DNA from 3 places in the Oceanisphaera submarina genome. Region 1 is predicted to be linked to each of the others. Evidence: predicted binding sites of a transcription regulator. Region 1 holds the regulator's gene; each other region holds the start of a gene.
What was found. The regulator sigma-54, encoded in region 1, starts transcription at its own class of promoters, with help from an activator protein. The targets are predictions, from matches to a motif close to TGGCACNGTTTTNGCTT.

Region 2: the regulator sigma-54 is predicted to act here: its motif matches at 3,225-3,241, upstream of ACLEIV_RS09460 (cytochrome ubiquinol oxidase subunit I).
Region 3: the regulator sigma-54 is predicted to act here: its motif matches at 2,613-2,629, upstream of ACLEIV_RS04325 (superinfection exclusion B family protein).

What each region holds. Positions count from the first base shown of each region.
Region 1 is NZ_JBKGFN010000011.1:44,223-50,232, reverse strand. It holds gene lptC (LPS export ABC transporter periplasmic protein LptC) at 1-192, shown strand, start outside; gene lptA (lipopolysaccharide transport periplasmic protein LptA) at 161-691, shown strand; gene lptB (LPS export ABC transporter ATP-binding protein) at 694-1,419, shown strand; gene ACLEIV_RS11600 (RNA polymerase factor sigma-54) at 1,470-2,909, shown strand; gene hpf (ribosome hibernation promoting factor) at 2,934-3,221, shown strand; gene ptsN (PTS IIA-like nitrogen regulatory protein PtsN) at 3,224-3,670, shown strand; gene rapZ (RNase adapter RapZ) at 3,681-4,547, shown strand; gene ACLEIV_RS11580 (HPr family phosphocarrier protein) at 4,534-4,809, shown strand; gene mgtE (magnesium transporter) at 4,849-6,010, shown strand, end outside.
Region 2 is NZ_JBKGFN010000008.1:56,587-62,596, forward strand. It holds gene ACLEIV_RS09450 (Na+/H+ antiporter NhaC family protein) at 1-491, shown strand, start outside; gene cydB (cytochrome d ubiquinol oxidase subunit II) at 650-1,639, opposite strand; gene ACLEIV_RS09460 (cytochrome ubiquinol oxidase subunit I) at 1,641-3,047, opposite strand; gene ACLEIV_RS09465 (ATP-binding protein) at 3,398-5,266, shown strand; gene ACLEIV_RS09470 (sigma-54-dependent transcriptional regulator) at 5,260-6,010, shown strand, end outside.
Region 3 is NZ_JBKGFN010000003.1:41,264-47,273, reverse strand. It holds gene xdhA (xanthine dehydrogenase small subunit) at 1-893, opposite strand, end outside; gene ACLEIV_RS04335 (TetR/AcrR family transcriptional regulator) at 1,219-1,839, opposite strand; gene ACLEIV_RS04330 (GlcG/HbpS family heme-binding protein) at 2,019-2,450, opposite strand; gene ACLEIV_RS04325 (superinfection exclusion B family protein) at 2,685-3,257, shown strand; gene ACLEIV_RS04320 (bacterioferritin-associated ferredoxin) at 3,355-3,546, opposite strand; gene ACLEIV_RS04315 (protein tyrosine phosphatase family protein) at 3,769-4,194, opposite strand; gene tuf (elongation factor Tu) at 4,357-5,541, opposite strand; tRNA gene ACLEIV_RS04305 (tRNA-Thr) at 5,641-5,716, opposite strand; tRNA gene ACLEIV_RS04300 (tRNA-Gly) at 5,720-5,794, opposite strand; tRNA gene ACLEIV_RS04295 (tRNA-Tyr) at 5,866-5,950, opposite strand; tRNA gene ACLEIV_RS04290 (tRNA-Thr) at 5,960-6,010, opposite strand, start outside.

The sequences.
Region 1 (6,010 bases):
GATGCCCTGGTGAAAACCCTGACCACCGAATACCTGGAACTGGATTTTATTAAAAACCAGCTGCGTTCCAACCGGGATGTACAGCTGAACAGCCCAACTTTCCGGGCCCAGGGCCAGGGGCTGTTGGGCAAGCTTGATCAACAAACAGTGGAATTACTGCATGAAACCCGGGCAACCTACTTTACTCCTTAGCATCGGCGGCCTGCTGGCCCTGAGCCTGAGCCTGGCCGAGGCCAAAGAGGCTGATTTCAGCCAGCCGGTAACCATAGATGCCGGTCGCCAGCTGGTGGAGCTGGCCGACAACAAGGTGACCTTCAGCGAGCGGGTCGTGGTCAAACAGGGCACCATGGATGTGCGAGCCGACAGACTGGTGGTGATCCGCACCGAACAGGGTCTGCAATCGATGACCGCCCACGGCGCGCCAGCCACCTACTACCAGGTGCTGGACAACGGCCAGCCGGTCAAGGCCGAGGCCCGGGAGATCCACTACGATATGAAGGCACGCACCCTCACCCTATTGAAGGAGGCGAAGCTGAAGCAGAACGACAATATCGTGACCGGCTATCGTATTCGCTACCATATCGACAAGGAACAGATGGAAGCCGAAAGCCAGGGTGGAGCAGACCGCGTTACCACCATTTTTCTGCCTGAACAGCTGCAGGACATGAATAAAAAAGAGATACAGAACTGATCATGGCAACACTGAAAGCCCGCGGGCTGCAGAAGAGTTACAAGGGCCGTCAGGTAGTGGCCGATGTCAGCCTGACCGTCAATACCGGCCAGATCGTCGGCCTGCTCGGCCCCAACGGGGCCGGCAAGACCACCTCTTTCTACATGATAGTGGGCCTGGTACAGCGCGACGCCGGCAGCATCACCATCGACGAGCAGGACATCAGCTATCAGCCGATGCATGTGCGAGCCCGCGCCGGTATCGGTTATCTGCCCCAGGAAGCCTCCATTTTTCGGCGTCTGAGCGTAGCCGACAACTTAATGGCGGTACTCGAAACCCGCAAGGATCTGGACGCCGCCGGCCGCGACGAGAAAATGGAGCAGCTGCTGGAAGAGTTCAATATCACCCATATCCGCGACAGTGCCGGTATGAGTCTGTCAGGTGGTGAACGCCGACGGGTGGAAATTGCCCGCGCACTGGCGGCCGATCCGCGCTTCATACTGCTGGATGAACCCTTCGCCGGAGTCGATCCCATCTCGGTAATCGACATCAAGAAAATCATTCTGCACCTGCGCGATAGAGGCCTGGGGGTGCTGATCACCGATCACAACGTGCGCGAGACGCTGGACGTCTGCGAGCGGGCCTACATTGTCAGTCATGGTCATCGTATCGCCGCCGGCACCCCGGCCGAAATCCTCGCGAACGAGCAGGTCAAGAAAGTCTATCTGGGTGAACAATTCAGCCTCTAAGCTGACCCGCTGGAGCCCCATGCGGTTGATATAGAAGGACTTTACCAACGATGAAGCCAACTCTTCAGTTACGTATGGGACAGCAGCTGACCATGACCCCCCAGTTGCAACAGGCCATTCGTCTGCTGCAACTGTCGAGCCTGGAACTGCAACAGGAAATTCAGCTGGCCCTGGAAAGCAACCCCCTGCTGGAACAGGAAGAGCCGGACAGCATCGAGGTGGCCGACGGCGGCAACGACGAGCAGATGGCCGCCGATACCGCCATGGAGCAGAATCAGCTGTCCGACGAACTGCCGATGGACACCCACTGGGACGATATCTATACCACCTCAACCGGCAGCGCCGGGAACGGCGGCCTTCCCGAAGGCATGGAGGATACCGTCTACCAGGGAGAAACCACGGAAACGCTGCAGGATTACCTGCTGTGGCAGATGCAACTGACCCCTTTCAGCGAGACCGATCAGGCCATAGCACTGGCCATTATCGACGCCATCGATGATGCCGGCTACCTGACTCAGGGTCTGGAGGATATCCTCACCGCCGTCTCCGGCGGCGAACAGGAGATAGAAGCAGATGAAGTGGAGGCGGTGCTGAAGCGCATCCAGCATTTCGACCCTATCGGCGTCGCCGCCCGCAGCGTGCAGGAATGCCTGCGCATTCAGCTGGACCCTTTTCCCGCCGACACTCCCTGGCTGAACGAGGCCCGTCTCGTCATTGACCGGCACATGGATCTGCTCGGCACCCGGGACTACCGCAGCCTGCAACGCAAGACCAGACTGAAAGAAGAAGAGCTCAGGGAAGTACTGTCCCTGATCCAGCAGCTGGAGCCCAGACCGGGTAACAGCGTGCTTCAGAGCAGCTCCGAATATGTGATTCCGGACGTGGTGGTCACCAAGCGACAGGGTGGCTGGGTCGCCGAACTCAACCCGGAAGCCATGCCCAAGGTCAGGCTGAACCAGACCTATGCCGCCATGGCCCGCCAACCCAGAAACAGCGAAGACGGCCAGTTTATCCGCAACCACTTGCAGGACGCCAAGTGGTTTATCAAGAGTCTCGAGAGTCGAAATGAGACCCTGCTCAAGGTTGCCAATTGTATTGTGGAACAACAACAGGCATTCTTTGAGTATGGGCCCGAGGCCATGAAGCCGATGGTGCTGAATGATGTGGCCGAGGCGGTGGAAATGCACGAATCCACCATCTCCCGGGTCACCACCCAGAAATTCATGCATACCCCCAGAGGGGTGTTTGAACTGAAGTATTTTTTCTCCAGCCATGTGGGTACCGATGATGGTGGAGAATGTTCGTCGACGGCAATTCGTGCCCTGATCAGGAAACTGGTCGGTGCGGAAAACCCGGCCAAGCCACTGAGCGACAGCAAAATTGCCCAGCTGCTGGCCGAACAGGGGATACAGGTGGCCAGGCGGACCATCGCCAAGTACAGGGAATCGCTGGCCATCCCCCCTTCCAATCAGCGTAAACGCCTGATGTAAAGGCAGACCTAGAAGGAAGACGATATGCAAATAAATCTGACTGGACACCATGTAGACATCACGGACTCCCTGCGTGACTATGTGAACAGCAAGTTTTCCCGACTGGAGCGTCATTTCGACAACATTACCAATGTACACGTCGTCCTCACACTCGAAAAATTGCAGCAGGTTGCCGAAGCTAAAATCCACCTCAGCGGCGGCGAAATCTTTGCCAACTCTCAACATGACGATATGTACGCCGCCCTCGATGGCTTGATCGACAAGCTCGATCGCCAAATAATCAAACACAAAGAGAAGCTCAAGCAAAAATAACCATGGAAGTCGCCGACATACTGAGCAGGGGCTGCACCCGCAGTGCAGTCCCCTGCACGAGCAAAAAACGTGCGCTGGAAATCATCAGCGAGCTGGCCGCCCTGCACCTCAACATCAGCAGTCAGCAGCTGTTTGACTGCCTGCTGGCCCGGGAAAAAATGGGTAGCACCGGTATCGGTAACGGTATCGCCATTCCTCATGGTCGTATCAGCGATGACAACCGGGCGACGGCGGTTTTACTCACCTTTGCCGAACCGGTAGAGTTCGATGCCATCGACAATCAGCCGGTTGGCCTGGTGTTCGCCCTGCTGGTACCGGAGCAGGAGTGTAAACAGCATCTCAAGACGCTGTCATTGATTGCCGAAAAGCTCAGTAACAAGCAGGTCTGCAAGCAGTTGCGCCAGGCCGGCAGCGATGACGAGCTCTATAACATCATGGTTTCTTCCTGAGGAGAGCAATATGCAGTTGGTGATCGTCAGTGGCCGTTCGGGCTCGGGGAAAACCGTAGCCCTGCGTGTGCTTGAGGATCTGGGCTATTACTGTGTCGATAATCTCCCCGTCGAGCTGCTGCCCGAGCTGGTACAGATGCGTCGACGCAAGCCCGGCGAGGTGGCGGTCAGTATCGATGTACGCAACCTGCCCGACGGTGCCGACAAACTGGAGGCCTGCCTGGCCGAAGTTAGCGCCATGGAAGGAGTCAGCCTGTCCAGCATCTTCATCGATGCAGACAACGCCGCCCTTATTCGCCGCTTCGGCGACACCCGCCGGCTGCATCCCCTGTCTCGTCTCAGCCTGACCCTGGACGAAGCCATCCGTCAGGAAACCCACCTGCTGTCGCCCCTGTCTTCCGCCGCCGATCTGCGTATCGATACCTCCGATCTCAGTATTCACGATCTGAGCGAAATTATCCGCGCGCGCATTCTCGGCAAGAAGGAACGCGAGCTGAACTGGGTGTTCGAGTCCTTCGGTTACAAATACGGTATCTCTCAGGATGCGGATTTCGTATTCGATGCCCGCTTCCTGCCCAATCCTCACTGGATAGCGGAACTGAGGCCTTTTACCGGCCAGGACGAACCGGTCGCCGGCTACCTGAACAGCCAGCCCGAGGTCACCAAATACCTGTGGCAGATTGAAAACCTGCTGGTCACCTGGATGCCACACCTGGAACGCAACAACCGCAGCTACGTGACCGTCGCCATCGGCTGTACCGGCGGCAAACACAGATCCGTTTATATCGTCGAGCAGCTTGCGCGGGTGTTCCGGCAGATGGGGAAAAGCGTGCAGCTGCGCCACCGCACTCTGGAAAAACACCATGACAAGAATTGAGCGGGATCTGAAAATCGTCAACAAGCTCGGTCTCCATGCCCGAGCCGCCATTCAGCTGGTGCAGTTGACGCAACAATTCGATGCCACCGTCACCGTCTGCAATCAGGAAAAACAAGCCCCGGCCAACAGCGTCATGGGCCTGCTGATGCTGGAAACCGCCCAGGGGCACGCCATTCGCGTCGTCGCCGAAGGGCCGGATGCAGAAGCGGCCATGAATGCCGTGTCCCGCCTGGTCGCCGATCGTTTCAACGAATCAGAATAATTCTCCTATCCCCGTTCCGCGCAGAGGCCTGAAGCCCGGATGACAGAATCAATCGAGAAACCAAGGACGCCGGATCAGCTGGATACCATCACCCAGGCGCTGAACGGCGGCATGTTCGTGCACGTCCGTCGCATGCTGCAGCAGATGCGCCCAGGCGACGTCGCCTGGCTGCTGGAATCCTCTCCCTCCCCCAGCCGCAAGGTCTTGTGGCAACTGATCGACCCGGATGAATACGGCGAGATCCTGGAAGAGCTGTCGGAAGAAGTCAGGGACGGCATTATCCGACTGATGGCTCCGGAAAAGCTGGCCGCCGCACTGGAAGACATGGAGTCGGACGATCTGGCCTATGTACTGCGGGATCTGCCCGAACAGCTGTTCAATCAGGTGCTCACCCAGATGGACGAGCAGGACCGGCAGCGGGCACAACAGGCGCTGTCGTATCCGGAAGACACCGCCGGCTCCATCATGAATACCGAATTCATCACCCTGCGTGCCGATGTCAGCATCGAGGTGGTACTGCGCTACCTGCGCCTGCACACCGAACTGCCGGAAGGTACCGATACCCTCTATGTGGTGGATCAACATAACCGGCTGCTGGGCGATATCTCCCTCGCCAGCCTGGTGGTGCAGGATCCGGCCACCAGGGTCGACGACGCCATGGACACCCAGGTGGAAGCCATACCGTTGACCATGAGTGATACCGAGGTAGCCAACCTGTTCGAGCGCCACGACTGGCTGTCGGCCCCGGTGGTCGATGACGACTACCGGTTGCTGGGCCGTATCACCATCGATGACGTGGTGGACATCATCCGTGAAGAGGGCGAGCACTCGATGATGGGTATGGCCAAGATGGACGATGACGAAGATACCTTCGCGCCGGTACTGACCAGCGCCCGCCGTCGCTCCATCTGGCTTACCGTCAACCTGGGCTCGGCCCTGCTCGCCGCCAGCGTGTCCAACATGTTCGAAGAAACCCTGTCACAGCTGGCCACCCTGGCCATTCTGATGACCATAGTGCCCTCCATGGGCGGTATCGCCGGCAATCAGACCCTGGCGCTGGTGATCCGCGGCATGGCCGTGGGCCATATCGGTGACAGCAACGCCCGCTGGCTGCTGACCAAGGAAGCACTGGTGGGGCTGTTCAACGGCCTCTTGTGGGCGGTGATGGTGGCGATAGTGGTGAGTCTGTGGAAAGGCAGCT
Region 2 (6,010 bases), on a different contig from region 1:
AACTGCTGTCATTCAAGGATCAGGTAGATGCGACGCTGGACGGTTTCAAGGTGATGCTGTATCCGCTGGCTACCGTCTGCGCCGGCTTCGTTCTGAAGGAAGTGAACGACCAGCTGGGCATGACCGGCTACATCATCGATACCGTCACCCCCATTCTCACCCCGGCACTGTTGCCCGCTGTGGTGTTTCTGGTGATGGCGATGGTGGTGTTCAGCACGGCCTCCAGTTGGGGCGTGTTCGTGATTTCACTGCCGATAGTGGTTCCCCTGGCCCAGTCCATGGACGTCCCCATGCCGCTGGTAGTCGGCGCGCTGCTGTCGGCTTCGGCCTTCGGTAGTCACGCCTGCTTCTTCAGCGACTCGACCGTGCTGTCTGCCCAGGGTGCCGGGTGCGACACCATGGATCACGCCCTGACCCAGCTGCCCTACGCCCTGATCGGCGGTGCCATCACCCTGGTCGCCCTGCTGGCAGCAGGCTTCTGGCTGGTGTAATACCCTTTATTACCTGCAAGCACAAAGGCTCCCGAGGGAGCCTTTTTTATATCAGATGCCGAGGGCCAGCTTGATGGCCATGCCTGCCAGCATCACCGCCAGCACACCGGCCAGATACAGGCCGGCAAACCACAGCCAGCCCCTATTATTGTTTGCCATCAGTAACCCTCTTCGAAGTCCTCGACCTTGCCGGAGAAGATGCGGTAGCCCCACAGGGTATAGGCGCAGATCAACGGCAGAAAGATGAAGATGCCCGGCAGCAGAAACTTGAGGCTGGAATCCGGGGCGCTGGCCTGCCACAGGGTCATCTGATGCGGGATCAGATAGGGGAAAAGCCCCACCACCAGGCCGGCAAAGCCGAGGATGAAGAGCCCAACCGCCAGCCAGAAGGGCCGGGTCTCGTGGGGTTCGCCATCCAGATCCCGATACAGCAACCAGCCGAACAGGGCGCTCAGCAACGGCAGCGGCAACAGCAGCAGGAAGTTGATGCCGTCAAACCAGCGCGCCCGTACCTCAAGGTTGGCGTACAAGGTCCAGAGGCTGACGATCACCATGACAACCATGATGGTCAGCACCAGCTTGCGCCCCAGATGGGCGGCGCGGGCCATGATTTTGTCCCGGCTCTTCATCACCAGATAGCAGCAGGCCAACAGGGCGTAGGCCACCATCAGCGCAAAGCCGGTAAACACGCTGAAAGGCGTCAACCAGTCCAGCGCCCCCAGCGGGCCCGCATCCACCCCCTGCACCACGGCGCCGAGTATGGTGCCCTGACAGAAGGTGGCCACCGCCGAGCCGAGAAAGAAGGACTTGTCCCACCAGGGCTTGGAACGGTGCGACTTGAAGCGATATTCAAACGCCACGCCACGAAAAATCAACCCGAGCAGCATGATGATGATGGGGGTATACATGGTCGACAGAATACCCGCATAGGCGGCGGGAAAGGCGGCGAACAGCACTACGCCGCCAAACACCAGCCAGGTTTCGTTGCCGTCCCACACGTGGGAGATGGAGCGCATCATGTGATCGCGCTCGCCTTCGCTCCTGAACCAGGGATAGAGAATGCCGAGGCCGAGGTCGAAACCATCCAGCACCACATACATCAGTACCGCAAAGCCCAGTAACAGGTAATAGAACAGTGCCAGATCCATATCAGTCCTCCACCACTTGGTGTTGCAGTTTCTTCACCCAGGCAAGGGCAAAGCCGGGCGCATTGACGCCAATCATGTGTTGCTCGAGCCGGGCCATGTCCGGCGGGCCCTTGCGGACAAGCTTGGCCATGAAATAGAGATACACACAGAACAGCAGGCTGTAGGTCAACACGAACAGCGTCAGCGAAAACAGGACTCGCTCCGCCGGCAGCGGCGTCACCACCTCAATGGTGCGCACCAGGCCGTGTACCAGCCAGGGCTGGCGGCCCACTTCCGCCACATACCAGCCGGCCAGGGTCGAGATGACACCCGTGGGGATCATCAACGTCATCAGCAGCAGAAAGGGTTTGCTTTCGAAGCGGCCACCACGACGGCGCAACCACAGCCCCCACAAGGCGGCGCCGATCATCAGCATGCCCAGCCCCACCATGACACGGAAGGAATAGAACACCAACGGCACATAGGGCCGTTCGTCGGCGGGCACCGATTTCAGCCCCTGCAGCTCGCCGTCCAGCTCATGGGTCAGGATCAGCGAAGCCAGCTTGGGGATCTTGATTTCGAAGTGGTTGGTCTCATTTTCCATGTCCGGCACCGCAAACAGCAGCAACGGGGCGCCGGCTTCCTTCTCGGGCCAGATGCCTTCCATCGCCGCCACCTTGATCGGCTGATGCTCTTTCACGTTGAGGCCATGAAAATCGCCAACGACCGCCTGCAGCGGCGCCAGCACCAGTGCCGCCCACAACGCCATCGACAAGCCCTTGCGGGCAAATGCCTGCTCCCGGTTCTTGCGCAGGTACCAGGCGCAGACGCCACCGATGACGAAGGTGGCACTGAGCATGGCCGCTAGCAACATGTGTGCCAGCCGATAGGGCATAGAAGGGTTGAAGATCACCTCCATCCAGCTAGCCACCTCGAAGCGACCGTCGATAATCTCGTAGCCTGCCGGTGTCTGCATCCAGGAGTTGGCGGCGATAATCCAGAACGACGAAATCCAGGTACCCACCGCCACCACACAGGTAGCAAAATAGTGCAGTTTTTCACCTACTCGTTGCCAGCCGAACAGCATGACGCCGAGAAAACCGGCCTCCAGGAAGAAGGCGGTCAGCACCTCGTAGGCCAGCAGAGGGCCCAATACCGGACCAACCAGCTCGGAAAAACGGGAGAAGTTAGTGCCAAACTCGTACGACAGCACTATGCCACTGACCACGCCCATGCCGAAGGTAATGGCGAAGGGCTTGATCCAGAACTTGGCCAGCTGGAAGTAAACAGGGTTACGGGTTTTCAGCCACAGGCCTTCCCAGATGGCGATGGCCGTCGCCAGGCCGATGGTGATGGCGGGAAAGATGATGTGAAAGCTGATGGTAAAGGCGAATTGAATCCGCGACAGTATGGCGGCATCGAGTTCCATCTTCTCTCCTTAACGACGTTGAAAGCGGTTAACGGCCGCAGGCAGGGCTGCCAGGATCAGAACAATAAAGATGGCAGAAAATTCCAGTACCAAGGCGGTCATGTTCATAAAATCTATCTCCAAAATGGACTCAATCCGATTGGTTGACCCGAGGGTTGACCTGTTGATTCATAGATAAAGCACAAAGCATGCCATCAATCGGACAAGCTGCAGCCGCCTTGGCCTGGATCAATAAAGTGCCCAAAACTTGCCTCAACTGACAACCAGGTTTACAGTCTTTTCCCACTAAAGTGTCAACGGTGTTTACACGACAGGTTTACACAACCGGGTTTACATGACGGGAAGGCTACATGGCGCTGGATCTGACTTTTGAATTGATGATGCTGCTCACCGGCGGCTGTGCCCTGCTGGTGTCGGCCTGGCTGTTCTGGCGCGCGCGCCGCCGACGCAGCATGAAGGCACTGGCCGGTTTCGGCATCATGATGGCGCTGTGGTGCAGCGGTCATGTGTCGGTGTTTTATGGCTGGGAAGGATTGGGCAAGATGCTGATCCTCGCCAATCCCCTGATGCCCACCTTCTTCCTCGACTTCGCCGTCGGCTTCGTCAATCAGGGGCCGGGGCAAAGACCCTGGCTGGACCGCCTGGCCCGCCGACGCGGCCTCTTCTATCTGGCGGCCTTGCTGGTAATGGGCGCCAGCCTGGCGCTGGGCGGCGGCAATATTATCGCCTTCGGCCCCTTCAGCCATTACTTCGTGTTCAGTGGCGCCGGCTGGTTCAACATCGCCTACACCATCGGCATAGGGGTGCTGGCCCACGCTCTCTTGCTGTGGGGTTGGCGTGTACATCGTGGTAACCGCCGACGTTCCATCGCCGCCATGTTCGCCGCCGGCGCCTGGGGCCTGTGGCTTGCCACCAGCTTCATTTTCCCCTCCCTCGGCCTCTACTGGTATCCCTGGCCCATGCTGCTGTTACCGAGTTATGTGGTCTTGCTGGTGTACGGCGTGGTGCGCTACCAGATGCTGGAGGTCAACGCCTGGGCCAACCGGGCGCTGCTGTGGATACTGATGACGGTGCTGGTGATGGGGCTGATTGCCCTGCTCAGCTCCATGGCCGGTCAGTTTGGCCTGCAGGCGCTGGCCAGCGTGCCCAAGTGGCAGCTATGGCTCTACTCCATGCTGTTGCTGATGCTGGCGCTGGCGTTGTACCGACCGGTCGGCAAGTTGGTGGAGCGGCTGATTTACCCCGGCAGCCGGCTTGACGAGCAGTTGCTGGACACCTGGCTCAATCGCCTGGCCGAGGCCGGACACTGGACCGAGCTGAGCACGGCGGCAGAGCAACTGCTGGCCCGCCAGATGGGTCAGCCGGTGCTGGTACGGCTGCTGTTGAATGGAGACAGCCCCCCCACCGTCGACGGCCCCTGCATTATCTGTCGCCACCAGCACCAGGGCTGGCAATCCCGGCTGCAGGGATTCGAGGATGTCACGCCCGGACTTAGGCTGGCGGCGGAGGTGTTCGCCTCGCTGCTGACCACCCGTTGCAGCCTGCTGGAGCGTTCGCTGCAACTGGCCGAGGCCGAGCGAAAGCGGCTGTCGGAACAACACCTGGTGGAGCTGGGCGGACTGTCTGCGGCCATGGCTCACGAGCTGCGCAACCCGCTCAATATCATTTCCATGGCCTCCGCCGGGCTCGAGCCCGAGCGCAAGGTCATGATCCAGACCCAGCTCAAGCGCGCCGACCGGCTGATCTCGGACATGCTCGCCTACTCCGGCAATATCGGCGTACAACGCCAGCTCATAACGCTGGGCCCCATGCTGGAGAGCCTGCGCCCCCAGTTCGACTGGCAGCACACCCGCTTCGAGTGCGCCCTGGCCGAAGACGCCCGCCTCTGTGCCGATGCCTATCGACTGCAACAGGTGCTGGTCAATCTGATCGACAACGCCCTGGCCTTCGTGCGGAATCAGCCGGACGGTATGATCCGTATCGAGGCCGGTAACAAGCCCGGCATAGTACGGGTGCACAACAACGGCCCCGCTGTGGCCGAGGACATGCTCAGCCACCTGTTTCGTCCCTTCGTCGGCCGACGCAGTGGCGGCAGTGGCCTGGGACTCTCTATCGTACGCCGGATCATGGATGCCCATGGCGGCCGAATTCGTCACCGCAGCGATCTGGGCTGGCCGGTCACCTTCGAACTCTTTTTCCCCGAGGACAGCTCATGTTGAACCCACCCCGCATCCTACTGATTGACGACGAACCCGCCTTTCGCACCCTGAGCTCCCAGTGGCTGGAGTCGGCAGGCTATCAGGTGCAAACAGGCGCCAGCCTGGACGAGCTGAACGCCGGGCTGGCGCACTTCGATGCAGATTTGATCCTGCTCGATCTGTCGCTGCCCCCCCACTTCGATCCGCAGCAGACCCTGGCGGCGCTGCCCCGCTTCATCGACCGGCCGGTAATCATCCTCACCGGTCATGGCGAACGCGAGCTGGCGCTGGAAGCCCTGCGCCAGGGAGCCTGGGATTTTCTGGCCAAGCCCATAGATCCGGACATGCTGGCGGTGGTGGTCAAACGCGCCCTCACCAAGCATCAGCTGGTGCGCGAGCTCAACAGCCTCAAGCACCAACAGGGTAGCCAGCAGGGGCTGGATACCCTGATTGGCGCCTCGCCGTCGATGAACAGCATCCGCGCCCTGGTCAGCCGCATCGCCCCCACCGACGTGCGGGTGCTGGTCACCGGCCCTTCGGGCACCGGCAAGGAAGTGATATCGAAGGCGGTGCACTCGCTCAGCAATCGCGCCGCCGGCCCCTTTATCTCGGTGCACTGCGGGGCCATTCCCGCCGAGTTGCTGGAAAGCGAGCTGTTCGGCCATACCAGAGGTGCCTTTACCGGCGCCGACAAGGCCCGCGACGGCCTGCTCAAGCTGGCCGACGGCGGCACCCTATTTCTGGACGAGATCGGCGAAATGCCGC
Region 3 (6,010 bases), on a different contig from region 1:
CCCAGGGTGCCCTGGTTGCGGATCTGCAGGGAGGCAAAACGATGCAACAGTTCACCGAAATCGGGAAAGACGCGGCTCAGGGCCTCGTAGCTGTCGCTCAGGCTGCGGGCCGCGCCGATCACCAACTGTTGGTCGTCTTCTTTCAGCTGTTTCATGTCGGCCACATTACCCACATAAATCATCTTCGGCAGTTCGCGGTAAAACTGGGTCACTTCCAACGCCAGATCGGTACCGCCGGCCAGCAGCCGGGCATCCGGGTGCTGCGTCAGCAAGGCCGCCAGCTCATCGCTGCTGGTGGGCGAGAAGCACACATTACCGTTTCCGTTAAGGGTAACCAGGGTGTCGGTTTGAATCTGATCGAGCCGGGCCAGTATATCTGCCTCATAGCGGGAAAATTCATCGGCCAGCCGTGGTTGTTCGGCAATGGCTCTGGCGGCATCGACGATGGGACGATACCCGGTGCAGCGGCACAGGTTACCGGCCAGGGCTTCGAGAATATCGTGCTTGTCCGCCGAGGGCTTGTTTTTGCTGAGTGCAAACATCGACATGATAAAGCCGGGGGTACAGAAGCCGCACTGGGAACCATGAAAATCCACCATCGCCTGCTGCACCGGGTGTAGACTGCCGTCCTTCGACTTGAGATCCTCCACCGTGAGCAGCTGCTTGCCGTGCAGTGTCGAGACGAAGGTCAGGCAGGAGTTCACCGTTTGATAACGGATGTGATCCCCTTCCCGCTCGCCGAGCACCACGGTGCAGGCGCCACAATCGCCGGACGCACACCCTTCCTTGGTACCGGTTTTACCCACACGAGTACGCAGGTAATTGAGCACCGTCATGTTTGGCGAAAGGTCTTGTTCCTCCCGCATCTCCTGGTTAAGCAGAAACTTAATCAAAGCTTGCCTCCTTCAACGAATACACAGCACACATTGCCGACCACCGGAATAGTAGTATCTTCATGTATAATTAAAGTAAAACTTGACCATTGAGTCAACAAAAATTTTACCATCGGATAACCTAAGCCCTGCACAACGTCGTTAATCGATTGTCATCACAGGATATTCATCGATTATGCGTACGGATTACGGAGGCGAGTTTGTTCGCCTTTTATATGAAGTGTAGCGGGAGCGGCGCCGGATAATAGCGGGGAAAAGAAGTCACGACAGAGGGAGAGAGGGACGTCAACACTGGGTGCTGACGTCGGTGGGAGACAGCTCGTCGTCAGACGATTGGCAAGGACCGCACCTCGCAACCCCCGATCACCAGCCGGGTGATCAGCTGGGCGGCCCGTTCGAAGTCCTGATCGTCCAGCTCTTCCTTGCCCAGTGCCATGGTGATCTGCCAATTGAAGTCCGCATAGGTCTGGGTTGAGGACCAGATGGCGAACAGCAGATGATGGGCATCGACCGGTGCCATCAGCCCCTGCCCCATCCAGTCGGTCAGCTTGGCGCTCAGGGTGCGGGTCTGTGCGCTCAAGCGCGCAATGATGTCTTCCGGCAGATGCGGAGCCCCATGCATGATTTCATTGGCAAAGACCTTGGAGGCATAGGGATAGTCTTTCGAAATCATCAGCTTGGATTTGATATAGGCGGTCAGCGCCATGACCGGATCCCGATACTCGATAAAAGGTACCGAAGCCGCCAGAAGAGGCTCGGTGACACTTTCGAGCACGGCGCGATAGAGTTTTTCCTTGCTGCCAAAGTAATAGTAGATATTGGGTTTCGGCAATTCGGCCAGCTCGGCAATGGCGGCGGTCTTGGTGGCGGCGTAACCGTTTTCGGCAAATACACGACTGGCGGCACGGATGATGATTTCTTCGTTTTTAGCTCTGATCCGGGACATACTGATTTTCAGGCTCCAGGCCATAAAATGAAAAGTGATATTGGCTAACCATACCCGAGTTCTGGCTGGAGTTCGGCAGAAAAGTGCAAAAAAAAGCACCCACACAGGTGGGTGCTGAAAATGAGTAACCAAGGTTACCCCTCGACCAAAACAACAGGTTTACTGCACTAACAAAATACTCAGCTACAATCCGCTACCAGATCGGCCAGCTCGACGCCAGCTACAGCACAAGCTTCATCGACATCGGGCTGATCACCGCTGATCCCAACCGCACCCAGAATCTTATTCTGTGCATCCCGGATCAGCACGCCACCGGCTGCCGGAATGATATTGCCGTCTGCCAGAACGTTGACCGCCGAGACAAAGGCCGGTCTGGCTGCTGCCACTTCAGCCAAGCCCCGAGAGCTGCGACCCAGGGCAACGGCGCCCCAGGCTTTTCCGGTGGCAATATCGGGGCGTAACAGGCTGGCTCCATCCTGACGCTGCAGCGACACCAGACGACCGGCATTATCCAGCACGGCGACGGTGAGCGGTGCCGCGGAAATTTCCAATGCATGCTGCAAGGCACCACGTGTGATAATCAGCGCCTGTTCAAGTGTAACTGTACTCATTTACCTGGACTCCCTGTCGACAATAACAATAGAGATTGATTGAATACTAATAAAACACAAAACAAACACAATGTTAAGGTATTTTGTATACTCTTAACGTAAAGGTAATTTATTTATTACTTATTTACCAGTAATAGCCTGAGCCCGGCTCACTCCACGCCATGGCACGTACCTTGCTTTGTATTTGATTTACTGTTGCTATTTCAGACGGGCGTCTGGATTGTGGAGAAGAAGATGCTGGACTTACGACAGATTTCACCGCTTAACTGGTTCATGTGCTGGCTGCTGCTGAGCTCTATCCTGATGACTCTGCTGCCAAACCATCTCTTTTCTGGCGCCTTCGGCCTCTGGCTGAATGACTACCGACTGCTGTTTGTACTGAGCATGGTTGCGTCTGGATCTTATTTTTTATCTCACGCCGCCATCATGCTGTTTCAGCACGTGTTTTATCGCAAGCAGCGCTTGATGCAACAGAAACTGCTGAAGGAATTACTGGATTACCTCGACGCCAGCGAAAAGGCGGTGCTGCGAGAGTTCGTGATCCAGCGTAAAAACGTCATAAAATTGCCGGTAACCGAACCTGCCGTCAAAAATCTGCTGGAACAGGGCATTCTGACCTACGCCTTCGGTGAACCCGGCGAGGCGGGGCTGAATGCCATCAAGCCCTTGATGATCACCATAGCGGCACGGCCTCTGCTTACCTTCAAGGTGCTGGGCCTGAACCCGGCCAACATGACCGAAGAACAAAAAAACCTGATACTCAACAACAGACCCAGGTATGCCTACAAGCAACTGGACAGACACTGATTACGGTTCCTGGTTCTCTTACACAGCCTAAACGCAAAAAAGCCCCAATAAGGGGCTCTTTTGCGGCGGATCAAAGAAGTTTAAGCAACGTCGGTGTTTAAGCGACCTCGTAGTAGAGGTGCGTCTTGGCATTTTCTTCTGCCAGTATGGCCAAGGCAACCGGAATACATTTTCCGCACTGAGAGCCCAGACCGAGTTCCTGTTTCAGATCTCTGAACTCGGTATTGCCCTCTGCCACCGCCGCTTTCAGCTGGCGTTCGGTAATGCCTCTGCACAAACACACATACATCGATAAACCCTCCGCTTCGAGGAAGTAAATCTAAATGATAGCAGTTATCAATGCAAGAAATTATTTGTCGAAAAAAACGACTTTAATCACAGATCCCGGCACCAGACTAGCAACGGAAAACCGACGACAATAACCCAAGTTTGTCTATGCTCCCGAACCTGCCGCCAGAATAAGGCTGTTGCGCGGTCTGACCGGCTAAACACCGATAACCCAAGCCCTCTACTACTTGGTCGATACCGCGTTCAGCCGAGGCGCCAGGGCAGACAAGTCGTAACCGGCACCGGCTGCGAGCCGCACCAACTCCATCGTCGGTTGCCTGCCTGCCTGCGCAAGGGCCCACAGGGTGATAGAGCGCGTTCCGGTACGACAGAAGGCCAGTACAGGCTCCTCTTTGCCGACCAGAGCCTGAGTAAAGGCTGCCACCGCTTCGTCGGTAAACTGGCCGGAAGAAATGGGGATCCAATGCCAGTCGAAGCCTTGCGCTCTCGCCTCGGTGGCCAGCATTTCTGCCGCCGGCTGTCCTTCTGCCTCATCATCGTGCCGGTTGCAGATGAGAGTTCGGTAGCCTGCCGCCTTCAGCTGCGCCAAGTCGGCTTCGGTCACCTGATCGGCAACCGAAAAAGAAGGAGTGACCGTTTTAATATCCATATAGCACCTCTGTGAATAGACCGAACGGTCAGAATGGCAATCACAATAACAGCATGCCGTAAACAAACAGCATTAACATATACTAATATGGTTTGTTTACGGCAAAGCACAAATGAAAAAAGGAGGCCGAAGCCTCCTTTTTCGTGCAATCAAGAAACGTTATTACTTAACGATCTTGGCTACAACGCCGGCACCTACGGTACGGCCACCTTCACGGATGGCGAAACGCAGACCGTCTTCCATCGCGATAGGAGCAATCAGGCTAACAACCATTTTGATGTTGTCGCCAGGCATAACCATTTCAACGCCTTCCGGCAGTTCGATGGTACCGGTCACGTCAGTAGTACGGAAGTAGAACTGGGGACGGTAGCCTTTGAAGAACGGAGTGTGACGACCGCCTTCTTCTTTGGACAGCACGTATACTTCGGATTCGAAGTCGGTGTGCGGGTTGATGGAGCCCGGCTTGGCCAGAACCTGACCACGCTCAACGTCTTCACGCTTGGTACCACGCAACAGAACACCTACGTTCTCACCGGCACGACCTTCGTCCAGCAGCTTACGGAACATTTCAACGCCGGTACAAGTAGTCTTGATGGTATCTTTGATACCAACGATTTCCACTTCTTCACCCACTTTAACGATACCGCGCTCAACACGACCGGTAACAACGGTACCACGGCCCTGGATAGAGAAGACGTCCTCGATCGGCAGCAGGAAAGCACCGTCAACGGCACGCTCGGGCTCGGGGATGTAGGAATCCAGCGCAGCAGCCAGTTCCAGGATCTTCGGTTCCCACTGTGCATCGCCTTCCAGGCCTTTCAGAGCAGAGCCCTGGATAACCGGAATGTCGTCGCCCGGGAAGTCGTACTCGGACAGCAGTTCACGAACTTCCATTTCTACCAGCTCGAGCAGCTCTTCATCGTCAACCATGTCACACTTGTTCATGAACACAACGATGTAAGGTACGCCTACCTGGCGGGCCAGCAGGATGTGCTCACGAGTTTGCGGCATAGGACCATCGGTCGCGGCAACCACCAGGATGGCGCCATCCATCTGAGCCGCACCGGTGATCATGTTTTTCACGTAATCGGCGTGTCCGGGGCAGTCAACGTGTGCGTAGTGACGTGATTCGGTGTCGTACTCGACGTGAGAAGCGGCGATGGTGATACCACGGGCTTTTTCTTCGGGAGCGTTATCGATCTGGTCAAACGCGCGGGCGGCACCGCCAAACTGTTTGGCAAGGACGTTGGTGATGGCAGCGGTCAGGGTGGTTTTACCGTGGTCAACGTGGCCGATAGTACCTACGTTCACGTGCGGTTTGTTACGTTCGAATTTTTCTTTAGACATGCTCGTCCCTCTAACTGGTTGGGTGGTGAGCTCTACCACGCGATTCGCAAGTAGGAAGTATATAACAAAAAAGAATGTGAAGGTGCGGGAGCAAAGAAGTGGTGCTGATACCCGGATTCGAACTGGGGACCTCACCCTTACCAAGGGTGCGCTCTACCAACTGAGCTATATCAGCAACTGGAGCGGGCAGCGGGAATCGAACCCGCATCATCAGCTTGGAAGGCTGAGGTAATAGCCATTATACGATGCCCGCAATACGCTTTACTTTTAACAGCGGTTAGCTGTTTTATTTCGAACCCGTCATGATGGACAGATCCGGAAATGTGGTGGAGGGAGCTGGATTCGAACCAGCGAAGGCTGAGCCGTCAGATTTACAGTCTGATCCCTTTGGCCACTCGGGAACCCCTCCAAATTTTAATGGTGCCGGCACCAAGAGTCGAACTCGGGACCTACTGATTACAAGTCAGTT